Regions from separate parts of the Rossellomorea yichunensis genome, predicted to be linked through region 1. Evidence: riboswitches for the same ligand, from Rfam matches in the RefSeq annotation. Region 1 holds a riboswitch; each other region holds the start of a gene.
The links. Region 1 has a riboswitch for S-adenosylmethionine ahead of RSX31_RS16045 (methionine ABC transporter ATP-binding protein). Riboswitches for the same ligand answer to the same signal wherever they lie in the genome.

Region 1 (4,217 bases):
CGGCACACCTGCTTTTTGGATCATTCGACGAGCAAACTGCCCGATAATCTCAAGCTTCTCTTTCCCTGCTTCGATGTCTACAAGCGTTATGTCTGTGACAGGAAAAGATTTGTATCGGTGGATGAACCCCTCGATAATTTCTGGTGTATAGCTTGATCCGCCTCCGATTATGACCACCTTTAATGACATTCTGTCGATCTCCCTTCATTTTGAAAGCGATTTCTATTTTTTTATAATGTATCATACAAATTTTTGCTCGTCTATATATTGTAATGACAAATATGAAATTTATGACTGATTTTTATTTAATTGTAATAACAAATTGTTTTTATGATAAAATGAATAGGAATAGAGAATTGATCGTGGATGTGTTATAACAAATATAGGAAGAAAGTGGAAGGGAGAAACAGAATGAAAGAGACACAAGAAGCAAAGGCCCTGCATTCGCATGTAAAAGAAGAAATCATCCACATGATTAAAAATAAAGAGTACGCTCCGAATACAAAACTGCCGACAGAGGCGGAGTTTTGCGAAAAGTTCAATGTCAGTCGTACGACGATCCGGACGGCGCTCCAGCAGCTGACACTTGAAGGTTACGTGTATCGCGAGCAAGGAAGAGGAACTTTTGTCGCAGAAGAGAAAGTCAGTCAAATCCTGTCCTCGACGATCGACAACTACACAGAGCAACTGCGATTACAAGGTAAGAAACCTAAGATCAAGGTACTAAGCATGAATGTCATCCCGGCAGAATCAACAGTGGAAAAAGCGTTGGAATTAAAGAATGGAGATCCCGTCAATCGTTTAGAGAGGATCCGATATTCAGACGGTCTGCCCCTGCAATATGAGGTGGCCTATCTGCCCTGGTACAAGACGCCCGGGCTTGATAAAGACGAATGTGAAAGATCTCTTTACAAGCTCCTGGAAACACAGTTTGAGATAAAAATTAAAAAAACCGTCGAAACGATCGAGTTGTTTTTAGCAGATGAACGAGTGGCAGAAAAGCTCGAGGTGCCTGAGGGGACACCTTGCTTTATGATTGAGACGACGGCTTATGTAGAGGATGGATCGGTCATCGAATTTTCCAAAGCGATCTTCAGAGGAGATAAAGCGAGCTTTCTTGTAGAAAGAACCTATTAGCGAAAAGGGGATGGGGGATTATGAGGAACGTGATCATCAATGCAGATGATTTTGGTTTATGCCGGGGGGTGAATTACGGCATCGTTGATAGTCACCGGTTTGGCATCGTCAACTCAACAACGATGCTGGTCAATATGCCGGGAACTCTGCATGCGGTGGAATTGGCGAAGGTTTATCCGGAATTACAGGTTGGGATCCATTTAACGCTGACATGCGGAAGACCAGTTTCTGGCGGAGTACCATCTCTTCTTGATGAGAGAGGCCTTTTCCGTTACACCAGCAGGATTTTTGAAGAAAAAGAAATCAATGTGGATGAGGTTGAAATGGAGTGGGAGGCTCAGATGGATAAATTCCTATCATTCGGTCTGCCCCTTTCTCATATTGACAGTCATCACCATGTTCATAGCTTTCGGCCACTGATCCCGGTGGTGAAGAGGTTGTCGGAGCGCTTTGGGGTTCCGGTCCGGAATGTGCCCTGTGATGGGTTAGACGCAATGAATGTGTTAACCGATCGGTTCTCGATGGACTTTTATGGTGACGGAGTGTCGGTTGAAGGATTGAAGAGGATATTGGACAGCAGGGATGAAGGTGAGACGCTTGAGATTATGTGTCATCCGGCTTATGTTGATACATACTTGAAAGGGAATTCGTCTTATTGTGAGCAGAGGTTGAGGGAGTTGGATGTGTTGACGGGGATTAAGGAGTGGGCGTCTAGTTTTTGATTGGTTGATTGGGAGATTAGAATGTTTGATGTGAGTTGTTATGACAAATGGGGTGCTGCTATGGAAGGTAGTGCCTTTTTCTATTGGTAATGGAGATTCGTCCCATTTGGAGGTGGAAAGGAATGTTTTTGGATAGTATGTATGGTTTTGAGATGGTGTTAAGGCAGGATTTTGACTGAGATCGATGTGAAATACATGGATTGATAGGATAAGAGAAGTTTTATTATCGACTTTTCATGATATATTATCGACTTTTGTCCTTTTATTATCAACTTTAGGAATATATTATCAACTGTAAAAAAAAGGACCATCACCACGACCATATCAAACCAAAGTTCCCCTACACAAAAAATCCCTCCCCTAGTGCACCAACGAAGATAACGCTTACATAAAAACAACTGAAAAATTCCCTATTGACTTCCATTCACATACCCAGTATTATCCTCTATAAGATAAAAATTTAGAAAATTACATACTTTCAATTATCCAGAGTGACCGAGGGATCAGGCCCTATGACGTCCGGCAACCTCCAGTATTGGAACGGTGCTAATTCCTGCAGAATGATTTCATTCTGAGAGATAAGTCGAGATAAACAGGCGATGCTTCTTTCAGTTGAAAGAGGCATTTTTTATTGTACAAAAAAGGGGTGTGCACATTGATCGAGATTCGAAATCTAGTTAAAACCTACAGTACAAAGAAGCAAACGGTGGTCGGTGTCGATAATGTTTCCGTAAAGATTGAAAAGGGTGAGATCTTTGGAATCGTCGGATACAGTGGAGCGGGGAAGAGTTCACTCATTCGCTGCCTGAATCTATTAGAAACCCCTACATCAGGAGAAATCATCATTGATGGACAGGATTTTACGAAGCTCACGTCCAAACAATTAAGACTCGCCCGTCAAAAAACGAGCATGATTTTTCAACATTTTCACCTGATCAAATCCAAAACGGTGTTTGACAATCTGGCGTTTGCCTTGAAAGCAGCTAGTGTACCGAAAGCGAAAATAAAGCCCAGGGTTGTCGAGCTTCTGGAGATGGTCGGTCTATCGGACAAAGCGGACGCGTATCCGGCCCAGCTCAGTGGAGGACAAAAGCAAAGAGTCGGGATTGCGAGAGCCCTTGCGAATAACCCATCGGTTTTACTTTGCGATGAAGCGACATCGGCACTCGATCCGAATACGACGAAATCGATCTTGAAGCTATTGAAAAAAATCAACAAAGAACTGGGTTTGACGATCGTACTCATCACCCACGAGATGGAAGTGGTGAAAGAAATCTGCGACCGGATGGCCGTGATGCAGGATGGAAAGATCGTGGAGGAAGGTCCGGTTTACGACCTGTTTGCAGAACCGAAGCAGCCTTTAACGAAACAATTCATTGAAACGATCCTTCAATTTGAACTCCCTCCGCACCTTGTGGAATCAAGGAAAGGAAAGCTGATCAAAATCCAATTCAAAGGATCGATCGCAGAGGAAAGCGTCGTATCGGAAGTGTTCCAGAAATACAAGGTGCGAGGCAATATCCTTCACGGCAAGATTGAATATATTCAGGAAGTGCCACTGGGGATTTTTATCATGGAACTGATCGGCTCCCATGACGAGATCGAAGCCGCGATCCGGTTCATCACGCTGAAGACGCAGAGCTTGGAGGTGCTTGAGAATGCTGCCTGATTCATTGACTGCGATTTTACCAGAATTGAATAAAGCCTTTTTTGAAACGGTATATATGGTGGGGATTTCACTCGGAGTTGCGATTTTAGTGGGATTACCGCTCGGGATTCTTCTTTTCGTAACAGACAAAGGCTTGTTTTTACAAAATAGTTTGATCAAAAAGGTCGTTGGATTTGTCGTCAATATGGTGCGGTCGGTTCCGTTCATCATTCTATTAGTCGCACTCTTACCATTAACCAAACTGTTGACCGGAACCACGATCGGACCGACGGCAGCATCCGTATCACTCTCTGTTGCGGGAATTCCGTTTTTTGCGAGAATGGTAGAAACATCATTGCGTGAGATTGATAAAGGTGTCATTGAAGCCTCGGTTTCGGTTGGGGCAAGCCCTTGGATGATCATTAAGGACGTGCTGTTACCGGAAGCTCGTCCAGCGGTGATTCAAGCAATCACGATTACAACGATCAGTTTAGTTGCCTATTCTGCCATGGCCGGCATTGTCGGTGGAGGGGGAGTCGGGGACCTGGCAATTCGCTTCGGGTACTACCGATATGACAACACGGTGATGATCACGACCGTCGTCATTTTAATTTGTTTGGTTCAGCTCATCCAATATACGGGTGATGTGTTTGCACGATTAGTCGATAAACGATAACTACTCTAGGGGGAACAACAAGTGAAAAAGTGGA
Region 2 (4,217 bases), on a different contig from region 1:
CCGCCTCCGACTGCCCCGGCCATGGCCGATGCACCGACAAGGCCGATGGTCGCGATCGTGATATTCAGGACCAATGTACTCAATGCTTCCGGAATGAGTATCCCGAAGATGATCTGCCACGGCCCGGCCCCCATGGACTCCGCCGCTTCAATGACACCCGGTTCCACTTCAAGGAGCGAGCTCTCTATCAGTCTTGCAATATACGGTGCCGCAAATACGACAAGCGGCACGACGGCTGCCGCCGTTCCGATCGATGTGCCCACTACCAATCTTGTAAAGGGGATGATGGCCACCATCAAGATGATGAACGGGACCGAACGGAACACGTTAATGATGCTGCTCAATACGGAAAAGACGACTTTATTTTCAAGTAAGTGCCCCTTCCGCGTGACCACGACTATGATGCCGAGGGGAAGCCCAATCAACGTTGCAAACAGGAGGGAGAATGACACCATCGCCACGGTATCCCATGTCGCTTCTATAATTTTCGGCCAAAATAATTCCCAGTTAACTTGCACGCTTCTCCACCTCGCTTACGAATAATCGGTTCTTCCAATAATCCAGGATCTCTTCCGTTTCTTTCTTGCTGCCAATGATCTGTACGATGAGATTCCCGAACGGCTTACCCTGGAGTTCCGTGATCTGGCCGAATAACACATTGATGTGGGCATCGAATTTCTTTGCCGTTTCGGAAAGGATCGGCGTGCCCGTCGAATCCCCTTTGAAAATGAGGCGGCAGATGCGCCCTTCTTTGCTGTCATTCAATTTGTCGAGAACCGATGCCGGCAGCTGATCATTCATGACACTCTTCACAAAATTTTTCGTCGTCCGGGTCTGCGGGTTGGAGAAGATATCGAAGACGCTTCCTTCTTCAACGATTTCTCCATTTTCCATGACAGCGACCTTATCACAGATTTCCCGGATGACCCCCATTTCGTGGGTGATCATCACAATCGTAATGCCATACTCCGCGTTGACTCTCTTTAATAAGTTCAGAATCGAATCCGTCGTCTGGGGATCAAGTGCGGATGTTGCTTCATCGCAGAGCAGAATCGAAGGCGATGTCGCCAGGGCTCTTGCTATCCCCACCCTTTGCTTCTGCCCTCCTGACAGTTGATCAGGATAATGCTTCGCTTTATCTTCAAGTCCGACAAACACGAGCAGCTCCTTTACTCTCTCGCTGATCTTTTCTTTTGGCCATTTTGCAAGTTTCAGAGGATAGGCGATATTCCCTGCCACCGTCCGGGATTGAAACAGATTGAAATGCTGAAAAATCATCCCGATGCGGTGCCGCTCTTTCCTCAGATCGATTGCCGACTGATCTTTCAGGCTGCGCCCCTCTATGAAAATATCACCCGATGATGGTTTCTCTAAAAAATTGAGACAGCGGACAAGCGTGCTTTTTCCCGCTCCGCTGAATCCGATCACTCCATAAATCTCTCCCCTCTTCACTTCGAAGGAAACATTCTTCAAAGCGGTGAATGGTCCATCCTTCGCCTCGAATACTTTCGTAACATTCTGAACTCTGATCATACAGGACTTGCTCCTTTCGCTATGTATTCTTCTTGAAGCCTGTGTTTGAAGGACATGGCTGAAAATAAAAAGTGCCCCCCTTCATAAGAAGAGAGGCACAAATATGTATATGTCCACTCTTCTCATCTTTCAAGTCATATGACTTGATGGAATTGGCACGGTATTCATAAGAACCCGTTGCCGAGGTATCGCAGGGCCAGTCCCTCCACCTCTCTGGATAAGAAGATATTGCTTTATTAAGTTAAAGTTATGATACGTTTAAGCATTAGGGTCATGGTAAAGGATTTCAATTGGTTTGTCAATCCTGTTTTTGAATTAATTGTATTACGGAGGACTAATCAAATGGGGCATTTTAACCAGTTTTCAACTAGTTGTTGAACTTTTTTACCTTTTTACTGGGAAGTATATTGATGATTGACACAAAAGACCATGTAAACGTTGTCCGGCTCTCCATTAATGTCCCTTTTTATTGAAGATGGATATAACTTTATTCATTCAGTTTTATGAGGGCATAGTATGTATCGTGTAAGAACTCATTATTTTCATCATTAAGTAACTAACTTTCACCGTCTTTTTCGAAGTGGAGTCCACCCATGGTTTGTTTCCAGACCTTTATATTCCACTCATATTCCTCCTTTTCACACGAATAACATAGGCTAAAACAACCATATAATAAATTTCACCCTACTCGTCGCAAGATATTAATGTTGAAAAAATTAAAGGTTTTCCCCTAAATAATCTTCATTTTTCTTATTTTAGTTTCAGGCATAATACCATTCTATTCTATTGATTCTACATAGCCTAAACGTTCATTAGCTGCAGGAAAATGTAAGAAAAAATACTTGTTTTAAAGCACTTAAAAAGTTTTTGACGCTTCTCTCAACCAGTCTTGTAAATTACATTTTCACACAAAATGTTACAAATTCTGATAATATGTAGGTAAAAGGAGGTGTGAAATATACAAGAGTTTACTTTGGGAAGTCGAATTAAATTCGAGAGAAAAAAGCAAGAGATCCCTCAATCCGCTCTGGCCTATGGGGTATGTTCAATATCTTATCTTAGTAAAATTGAAAACGATAAGATAAATCCGAATCCTGAAATCGTTTCTCTTATTTGCGATAAGCTAAATATACAGAACATCCAATCAGATGATCCTAGAAAGCTAATTCCAAGATTTAGAGATGATATCGAGAGGTTATATACTGCAATAAAATATTCTGGAGAAGAAGAAGTCGTATCCTTATTCAACAGGATTGAGAAAGATTATGAATCACTTACTCTCCCTTCATTCTATCTTGTGAAGAAACTATTTTCATTAAGAATCGACTTGCTAAGGGGTCTAGTTGAAAGGTCTGAACAAACCTATTCAGAAATCCTGAATTTAACTGAATATCTCGACCCATTTTCATTTGATTTTTATCATAGGTTCTGTGGATTATATAACTACATGCTCGGAGACCTAAAACTTTCTCTCCATCACTACAAAGAAGCAGAACTATCATTGGAGAGACAGGACATCGAAGAGGTATATTACCAGATGGGCCTGGTATATACTAAACTTGAAAATATATCTTTATCGACCTATTACACAACCATGGCTCTCTCTCGATATGAGAATATATTAAATTACAGATTATGTAAAAATTGCAATCTTCTCCTGGCAGTAAACTATCGCAAAATGGGGGAAAACGATAAAGCTTTAGCTATGTACCAGGCCATCTTAAATGGATTAGACAATAATTCAGATGAAAAATTAAAAGCCAAAGTATTTCACAATATGGGTCTCATACATAACCAAATGGAGAAGTATATAGAAGCGGTAAAATATTATAAGAAATCTATTTCTTATAAAGGGGAGAGCGGGGACCCAAGTAATACCTTGTACCTTTTAGCTAAAACCCATTTACATCTGGAAGAATACAGAGAGGCTCAGGAAATCGCTTTAGAAGGACGTAGATATTCTTCTAATAAAGAAAACACCGAATATCTTATCAAATTTCAAGTTCTTCAATTTTTCATAGAAAAAACTGAGAAGTCCGCCGCTTTTGAGGAATACATGCAATCAACCGCTTTACCACACTTTAAAGCAAAAAAAGATCGGGCAACCGTAGTTGAGTTCACTCAATTATTAGCTGATTATTACGAGAACAACCACAAGTACAAAAGTGCTTACCTATTACTTAAAAACCTATCAAAGGAGAAATGAAAATGAAACTCAAATTAAAGTCTTTATTTATTACTACACTCTTATTACTAGTCGGCACTACTGTTGCAACATCCACATTTGCTGACGATGAACTACCAGATCCTCGAGTGGGCGATATTAATACAATGACGGTCAACACATCTTCTTCAAAGTAATCTATCGTCATAAATGTTCTGTTATGTATTAAGCAACCTCCCCTAAGCCATATTAATGAGGAGGTTGCTTTTGTTCAATTCAGCCTTTATATGGAATCAAATAATTAAACCCCTTTGATTATTAGTGGTAAGAAGTTCGTTCGAGAGCGAAAAAAAGCCTATTTGCAGTTGATTTTTCGATGCCCAATAAACATTGTTTTGAGCTGTAAGCCCTAATACAATTAAAGTGCTTATTCCTGTTCCCCTGAGTTACTATCATTATCTTTTTTTGTTATATACAATTGCAGTAATTACATTAAGTCCTATAGTTCCTATAGCTAGTA
Region 3 (4,217 bases), on a different contig from region 1:
CTTCATTTCCCGTTACGGCAAGTCCTGCCAAGACATCACTATGTCCCGCAAGAAACTTCGTGGCACTGTGTAGCACAACATCCACACCCAGGCTGATCGGCCTTTGCAGCAGGGGAGTCATAAATGTATTATCAAGAAAAGTTAAACATCCATTAGCCTTGGCAAGCTTTACGACTCCTTCAATATCGGTGATATTCAGAAGCGGATTGGATGGTGTCTCCATATAAATCACTTTCGTATTGTGCTTGATTGAACAAGCCACTTCATGTAGATCTTTCATATTCACAAATGAATATTCAATTCCAAATTTAGTGAGGACCTCGGTAATCATTCTGTATGTCCCACCGTACACTTCTTCTGATACGAGAACATGATCTCCACTCGACAATAATAAGAAGCTAGTGGAGATTGCTGCCATCCCTGATGAAAAGGCAAAGCCTCTTACTCCACCTTCTAATTCCGCGATCGTTTCTTCAACGGTTTCCCTCGTCGGATTTCCCGAACGGCTGTAATCATACGTTCCATATTGATCAAAATCCTGTTGATGAAAGGTCGTAGCATGATTAATCGGTGTAGAGACCGCTCCTGTTTCTTTATCAAATCCGTGAGAATGAATGAGTGACGTTTGAAGTGAAAATGGTTTTTTACTCATACGTAAACACCTCTTTTTCCAATTGTTGAAAAACATTCTCCAGATCTTCTATCAGGTCATCAATAAATTCAATTCCTACAGAGAACCGCAGGAGTCTGTTGCAGATACCCAAACTCTTTCTTTCTTCTTCAGGAATGTCTGCGTGTGTTTGAGTGGCGGGATAGGTGATAAAGCTTTCGACCCCTCCTAAACTTTCAGCAAACGTTATAACTTTTAAGTGTTGGAGAAAGGGAGAAACCCATTCTTCCTTTGCGATACGAAAGGAAAGCATGCCACCTTTTCCCGGATATAATACGTCTGTTACACATTCATGGGCATCAAGATACTTCGCTAACTTTCTTGCGTTTTTTTCGTGCTGTGCCATTCTGAGACTAAGGGTCTTCATTCCTCTTAATAAGAGCCAACAATCAAAAGGGGCGAGAACCGCACCGATTGAATTTTGAATGGTGTAGATTTTTTCCGCCAACTCCTCTGTGTTTACAATCACAACACCTGCCAGCACGTCATTATGTCCCCCTAAGTATTTCGTGGCGCTGTGAATAACGATGTCTGCTCCTTCAGAAAGTGGCTTCTGCAGAATAGGTGTGTAGAAAGTATTATCTACAATTAAAAGCAATCCGTTATGCTTAGCGAGCCCGGCGACCTCAGAAATACTTGCTTCATTCATTAATGGATTGGTTGGTGTTTCAAGGAAGATGGCCTTTGTTCTCTTAGAAATTTGCTCTTCTATGGAGCCGGCATCACTTGTATCGACGAAATGAAATTTGATCCTATATTGTGCTTCATACTGTACGAATAATCGGTAGCTACCGCCGTATAGGTCTTTTGAAACAATCAATTCATCCCCGGTGGAAAATAAGCTAAGGATAGCCTGAATCGCTGCCATCCCCGAGCTGAAGGCAAATCCTCTGTGCCCTTCCTCCAATTGAGTGAGGGTGTCTTCTAAGGTGGCGCGGGTTGGATTACCTGTTCTTGTGTAGTCATAACCTGTCGATTGCCCAACTCCCTTATGTTCATAGGCAGTCGCTAAATGAATGGGTAAGCTCACAGCACCCGTGGCAGGATCTTTTCGATTTCCCGCCTGGACAAGCATTGTATCAATATGTTTTTTCAACCTTCTTCTCTCCTTTTCTATCTTGAATACGAAAAGGGAAAAAACAAAAAAACCTTCTTAATGAAAATAAGAAGGTTTTGTACGTTCGTTCTCCCTCTTATCGTCCAAGTTGACATCAACTTGCTGGAATTAGCACCATACCTAAAACTTTGGCTGGTTGCTGAGGTGTCTTCGGGCCAGTCCCTCTACCTCTCTTGATAAGAAACTATATGATTTTGTGAAAAATAACTTTCCCATAACTTATAACAAAGAAGAAGAAATGTCAATGAGAATTATGAATTATCTGAAAAACAAAATGATCATCGCGCTTCATCTCCCTGTTCTATTTCAATGATAAATTCCTATTTTCCTTTTAATCTCCTTCATGAATGGGATTGTTTTTTCCCGTGCTTTTTTTGCTCCAGTTTGTAAGATGGTATCAAGCATATGGGGACTCGCCATCAGTTCTTCATATTTCGATCTTGGTTCTTCGATAAAAGAGTTCATTACTTGGAATAGCTCTTTTTTGGCATCTCCCCAGCCTATTCCTTCTTGAAATCTCCTTCTCATTTCTTCAACTTGATCGGAAGTTGCAAATTCTTTATATAACGCAAAAATGACGGAGGAGTCAGGATCCTTGGGCTCCTCAGGGGGTGATGAATCTGTTTTGATTTTATTAATTAATTTTTGAAGCTTTTTTGATTCTTCAAATAATGGAATGGTGTTGTTATAACTTTTACTCATTTTACGTCCGTCTAGTCCCGGTAGAACAGCCGTTTCTTCTTGGATGACATATTCAGGAATGACAAATATTTCTCCATATTGTTTGTTAAAGCTTTCAGCTATGTCTCGTGCAATTTCAACATGCTGTATCTGATCTTTTCCGACAGGTACCATCTCGGTTTTAAAAAGGAGGATATCAGCTGCCATTAAAATTGGATAGGTGAATAATCCCATATTGACTCCAGCATCAACATCTTTGCCGCTTTCTTTATTTTCTTGGACCAATGATTTATATGCGTGGGCACGGTTCATTAATCCTTTCGGTGCAAAACAAGACAGAATCCAACTCAATTCAAAGATTTCAGGTACATCAGATTGACGATAAAAGATCGCTCGATCAGGATTCAAACCTAATGCTAACCAAGCTGCTGCCACTCCATAAGAAAGTTCTTTCATTTCATGCTTATCGTGTATCTTCGTTAAACCATGATAATCCGCAACAAAATAAGCTGTGTTGTAGGATTGGTTCTCAGCCAATTGTAATGCCGGTTTGATTGCACCAATATAATTCCCCAAATGAATACGGCCTGTTGGTTTAATACCAGTCAGAACTTGTCTTTTCATAACCATTCCCTCCGATGAAAAATAATAAAAATAAACACAAAAAGGGCTTCCCATCCTCTAAAAAAGGACGGGAAACCCGTGGTGCCACCTTCATTCGCTTACACTTTAGTAAACGCACTCATCTGTACAGAAGTCGCCTTCGATACATCGTCTCTTTTATCGGTGAGACCTTCCGCCATAACCTACTTAATTTCAGCATGGATGCTCAAAAGCCCATTCAACGATTTCACCATACTGATTCTCACCAGCCATCAGCTCTCTGAAATGTTTCGTTCGTCTACTCTTCTTCCTCATCGCATTTCATATTTAAAGTGTTTCCATTATTTTAATGTATAGGGAAATAATGGTCAAGTGGGTGCAAACACATTTTAGATTTCTTTGGATGAAAGGGGAAGGAAAAGCTTTATGCCTCTCTTATTGAATGGAAGAAATTTCATATCGGCGATCAGATGACTGGCATATCCGATTACACATGCTTCAAATACCCCATCAATCATTAAAGATGACTCTAGATAATGAGCAATCACGCCATAATATACGATTCCAAGTACAGAGTGAGTATAACTTCGATGTGAAACGAATGAGGCAAAGAAAATATAGATACCTAACAACCATAACCATGTTTCATTCAGCTGCCAACCGCATGCTGTCACACCGATGCCAGTAATCATCAGCATTCTTCGCTGAGTAATGAAACTTGAGAGAATCATCATTCCTGCACCATATCCAATACCTAGCCATCGTTCTTTCCCGATTCCTTCCAGATAGCTGTATACCATCATTAGAAACCCAATGATTTGTGCTACTGCTCTGATCATTTTAGGTGAAAAAGTAACCTTGTTACTAAGTTTTCCGTCAATATCCATATCAGGCATGAGTCCGGATATCCCACCTATTGCCACAAGTGCGGCCGTTATGTCAGGACCAGATCCAAATGAGTTGGCCACAATAAACCCTGTTGCTGCTCCAATTGCCATATGTGCTGTGCCGTTCAAGTGTGTCCTCCTACTCTCTTATCACATTATGTATATACTAGATTACTATAATAGCCTTTATTAACCATATTGACTATGGGAAGTACGAATTAATTTCTAAAGATGAGCCGATATGCGCTCAATAATTTCA
Region 4 (4,217 bases), on a different contig from region 1:
CCATGCGTTGAAACGTTTCGATATGTATGGTAAATATGGCTTCCTTGCTTCAGTCAATGTGGAAACGGGAGAAGTGACACAAGCCTACCTCGCTTTAGATCAAGGTATGACAATGGTCTCAATCGTCAACTATTTAAAGGATGGAGTCATCAGAGATTACTTCCACCAAGATCAGATCGGGGAATCACCTGAGGACTTGCTGATTAAAGAGACGTTTTCTATTAAATAATAGTAGCGATAATAATACAAAAGCCCAAGTGGATGTATTACTTGGGCTTTTTGTATTTTAAGTGTTACTGCCTACCTCCACCTCTTCGCCAACGCCTCAATATGACCCGGATCCGTCCGGCAGCAACCACCCATGATACGGGCACCTGCCTCGTACCAAATTACTGATTCCTCATCAAACGCGCAACACCCTTTCTTTCCATGCCACGTTTTGGTCCCGGCATTGTAAGTCTCACCTGAGTTCGGGTACGCGATGATTGGTTTGTCAGTGTTTCTGCTTAATACGCTTATCGCCTTCTCGGCCGCAGGTATCGGTGCACAATTCACACCAATTGCAGCGATTTGTTCATCGTCATTGAACACACGCGCGCACTCTTCAATCCCCGTTCCATCACTTATCGTCTCTCCATCCTTTAATGAAAAAGACAGCCAGGCGCAGGTATCGTGAAATTCTTTCAGAAGTGAAGCTAGTACCTTTGCTTCCTGCAAGGACGGGATGGTCTCAAACGCCAACAAATCAGCTCCCGCCTCCACTAATGCCTGGATTCTCGGAAAATGGAAATCTGCTAACTGTTGATCACTTACTCCATAGTTCCCCACGTATTCAGAGCCGTCGGCAAGGTATGCCCCGTAAGGTCCTACAGAACCTGCAACGATTGGCTTCGGCCGATTCGAATTTCCCTTCTCTTCCTTCCAGAAGTCATCCCGGGCTTCTTTGGCAAGAGTAACCGTTTTCTTGATTAATTCCAGAGCTTCAGGTTTCTCTATTCCTCGCTTTCGAAAACCATCCACCGTTGCCTGGTAGCTGGCTGTAATCGCACAATCGGCTCCTGCACGGAAATAATCAGCATGAACCTTCTCAATCGCTTCCGGTTTTTCGAGGAGTATACGGGCAGACCAAAGGGGATCGTTTAAATCAAAGCCATGGGATTCCAGCTCTGTGGCTAATGCTCCATCTAAAATCAGTTGGGAATCTATTTGTAAAATAGCATCAATGGGATTTAGCTTCAGTTGATTCGACATAACCTCTTCCTCTTTTCTTTACGTATTGTGTTAGATAATAGCTTCCATAGCAAAGGGCGATAAATGGGATTCCGCAATAAAGGGCTATCCTCTGAGTGGGATCAAAGGCAATGCCGATACAAGAAGCTAGACAAAGCAGAAATGACGCAATGGGAACGAGTGGGTAGAGCGGCGTCCGATAAGTCAAGTCTTTCACATCGTTTCCCTCCCTTATGTACTGTCTTCGAAATAGAAATTGGGCAGCACTAATGCTCATCCACACGATTACTACCGCAAGGCCAGAGACCGACACCATTACGATGTAGACCGTCCCCGGTGCAATGATGCTTGAAAGCAATGCCAGCCCCCCTCCCAGCATGCTGCAAACTATCGCATTGAGAGGGACTCCCCGATCAGTCAATTTGGCAAAAACCGGTGAGATCATTTGCTTATCTGAGAGCGACCATAGCATTCTGGAGGAAGCATACAGACCGGAGTTTGCCGCTGATAAAATGGCCGTTATGATCACAAAATTCATGATATCGGCGGCATACGGGATTCCAATCCGACCAAGCACCGCTACGAAAGGACTTTCCAATACACCGGCTGACTGGCTCGGTAATAAAGCGGATAATACGATAATCGTCCCTACATAAAAGATGATCAATCTCACAAGCGTGGTGCGGATGGCTTTAGGAATCGATTTGGATGGATTCTCTGTTTCTCCCGCCGCAACCCCGATCAATTCTGTTCCTGAAAAGGCAAAATTGACGGCAAGCATGGTCATCAAGATGGCAAATGCCCCATTCGGAAACAACCCTGAACTTGTGATATTCGAGAAAAACGGAGCGGGCTCTGAATGACTGAGAGAGATGAACCCGACGATCGCCCCTGCCCCGATCACAATAAACGCAACGATTGCAATCACTTTTACTATAGAAAACCAAAATTCAGATTCAGCAAAAAACCGCACCGACAACGTATTAAGCACAAAAATCAACGCAGCAAAGACCGCGCTCCAGATCCATACACTAATCGAAGGAAACCAACGCTGCATCATCAAGCCAGCCGCCGTAAACTCCGACCCCAATGCCACTGTCCATGTCAGCCAATATAACCAGCCCACCGTGTACCCGGTCCCAGGTCCAATGAACTTTGCAGCATAACTATGAAAGGATCCTGTTTCCGGCATATGGACAGAAAGTTCACCTAAACAAAGCATCACAAGATACACCACCAGCGCCCCAACCAAATAAGAAAGGATCGTCCCGAATGGTCCTGCCTGATGAATCGTATACCCCGAACTCAAGAAAAGCCCGGTTCCGATCACCCCCCCAAGAGACAGCATCACTAAATGACGTGTCTTCATCGCTCTTTTAAAACTCTGTCCTGCGTTTTCCATCAAAAACACCCTTCCTTCTAAATATATTGTGGAATGGGTAGACAAACAAAAAACGCACCCTGAACGAGTGCGTCACCGACAAATAAAAGATTGCTCCTATCTATCAGGGTTTGAATCACCCGCTGGAATTAGCACAGTATCTTCACAGACCTGTTGCTGAGGCTTCAAAGGGCCAGTCCCTCCACCTCTCTGGATAAGAAATATGTAGATTTTTTAAAACTCTATCAATATATTGGAATAATGTCAAGACCATGAAATAGATGAGTAGCCCAGCCTATCCGAATGTTACTTTAGGAAGAAAAAAGGGAACAACTATACTAAAAAAGGAGAAACTGCCATGCCAGAAGGTCCGGAAATCAGAAGAGCTGCAGATGAAGTAGAGCGTGCTCTAAAAAATAAAACCGTGGAAGATATTTATTTTGCCTTCCTTCATTTAGAAGACTACGGGGATCTGCTAATGGGGTCGATCGTGACAAGGGTCGATACGAAGGGAAAAGCCATGCTCATCCGCTTTGACAATGGGTACACCATCTACTCCCACAATCAGCTTTACGGGAAATGGTATATCAGAAACACATATAACTACCCGAAAACAAACCGCCAGCTCCGATTGGCCATACATAATGAGAATAAATCGGCACTTCTCTATAGTGCATCTGATATAGAGGTTCTTCGTGACGAAGAAGTGCCCGGGCACCCATTCGTCTCAAAAGTAGGACCTGATCTTTTAAGCGAAGAGGTATCAGTAGATGAGCTGATGGAACGGATGAAGGACAAACGATTCCGAAACCGCAAATGGTCGATTCTATTGCTGGATCAAGGTTTCGTAGCCGGAATCGGAAATTATTTGCGATCTGAAATCATGTTTTTCGCTGGCATACATCCTTCTCTCAGGCCAGTCGACTGCACAGAGAAGCAATTGAAGAAAGCTGCACATAGCATCAAGGATTTAGTGAGACAATCGTATGAGACTGGTGGGATCACCAATGATCTCGACCTAGCACAGAAAATGAAAGGCCAAGGAGTGAAGCGTTCACGTTATCGTCACTGGGTCTTTAACCGGGAAGGTGGATCTTGCTTCAATTGTGGAAGTGAAATCGAGAAGACGGTGGCGGCTTCAAGAAGGCTGTACTATTGTCCGGTTTGTCAGGGAATCGAATGATAACGATAAAAGGGTACGTGGCATTCTTAATGCCTGGTACCCTTTTATCGGTTTAACGTCAAACTACAGTTTCTATTCCGAACTCCGGTTAATCGCTTCGTTCATAGAAATCCCTTTCAACTTCCGATGATTCAGCCATAGGGATACATGATATGATGCGATGATGATGATAAAACTGATGAGGACACTCATCCAATCCAACTTTACGGGAATCGTCACATTCATCTCTGAGGTGATTGAATTCATAAAGGCTGAAATTGATAGGAGCGTTACGGGTATTCCTATTACAAATCCAAGGATGATAAACCAAATATTGTAGCCGATCATCATGTTCATGATTGATTTCTCCCGATAACCGATGACTTTCATGAGTGAAATTTTAAATGAATTTTCCTCAATTAATAATGAAATCAGTATATAGAT

Region 2: it holds a riboswitch for S-adenosylmethionine, as region 1 does, so the genes downstream of both, RSX31_RS08865 (methionine ABC transporter ATP-binding protein) here and RSX31_RS16045 (methionine ABC transporter ATP-binding protein) in region 1, are expected to answer to the same signal.
Region 3: it holds a riboswitch for S-adenosylmethionine, as region 1 does, so the genes downstream of both, RSX31_RS03875 (methionine biosynthesis PLP-dependent protein) here and RSX31_RS16045 (methionine ABC transporter ATP-binding protein) in region 1, are expected to answer to the same signal.
Region 4: it holds a riboswitch for S-adenosylmethionine, as region 1 does, so the genes downstream of both, mmuP (S-methylmethionine permease) here and RSX31_RS16045 (methionine ABC transporter ATP-binding protein) in region 1, are expected to answer to the same signal.

Annotation. Positions count from the first base shown of each region.
Region 1 covers NZ_JAVYAD010000005.1:437,571-441,787, reverse strand. The annotation lists gene RSX31_RS16060 (6-phospho-beta-glucosidase) at 1-189, opposite strand, end outside; gene RSX31_RS16055 (GntR family transcriptional regulator) at 412-1,137, shown strand; gene chbG (chitin disaccharide deacetylase) at 1,158-1,859, shown strand; SAM riboswitch class I at 2,339-2,444, shown strand; gene RSX31_RS16045 (methionine ABC transporter ATP-binding protein) at 2,515-3,528, shown strand; gene RSX31_RS16040 (methionine ABC transporter permease) at 3,518-4,183, shown strand.
Region 2 covers NZ_JAVYAD010000003.1:202,881-207,097, reverse strand. The annotation lists gene RSX31_RS08870 (methionine ABC transporter permease) at 1-518, opposite strand, end outside; gene RSX31_RS08865 (methionine ABC transporter ATP-binding protein) at 508-1,533, opposite strand; SAM riboswitch class I at 1,653-1,757, opposite strand; gene RSX31_RS08860 (helix-turn-helix domain-containing protein) at 2,507-3,739, shown strand; gene RSX31_RS08855 (hypothetical protein) at 4,153-4,217, opposite strand, start outside.
Region 3 covers NZ_JAVYAD010000001.1:782,521-786,737, reverse strand. The annotation lists gene metC (cystathionine beta-lyase) at 1-652, opposite strand, end outside; gene RSX31_RS03875 (methionine biosynthesis PLP-dependent protein) at 645-1,766, opposite strand; SAM riboswitch class I at 1,861-1,970, opposite strand; gene RSX31_RS03870 (tryptophan--tRNA ligase) at 2,094-3,092, opposite strand; T-box leader at 3,153-3,395, opposite strand; gene RSX31_RS03865 (metal-dependent hydrolase) at 3,461-4,087, opposite strand; gene RSX31_RS03860 (NUDIX hydrolase) at 4,184-4,217, opposite strand, start outside.
Region 4 covers NZ_JAVYAD010000007.1:226,922-231,138, forward strand. The annotation lists gene RSX31_RS19365 (glucoamylase family protein) at 1-229, shown strand, start outside; gene mmuM (homocysteine S-methyltransferase) at 301-1,251, opposite strand; gene mmuP (S-methylmethionine permease) at 1,220-2,632, opposite strand; SAM riboswitch class I at 2,726-2,832, opposite strand; gene nei (endonuclease VIII) at 2,970-3,794, shown strand; gene RSX31_RS19385 (ABC transporter permease) at 3,867-4,217, opposite strand, start outside.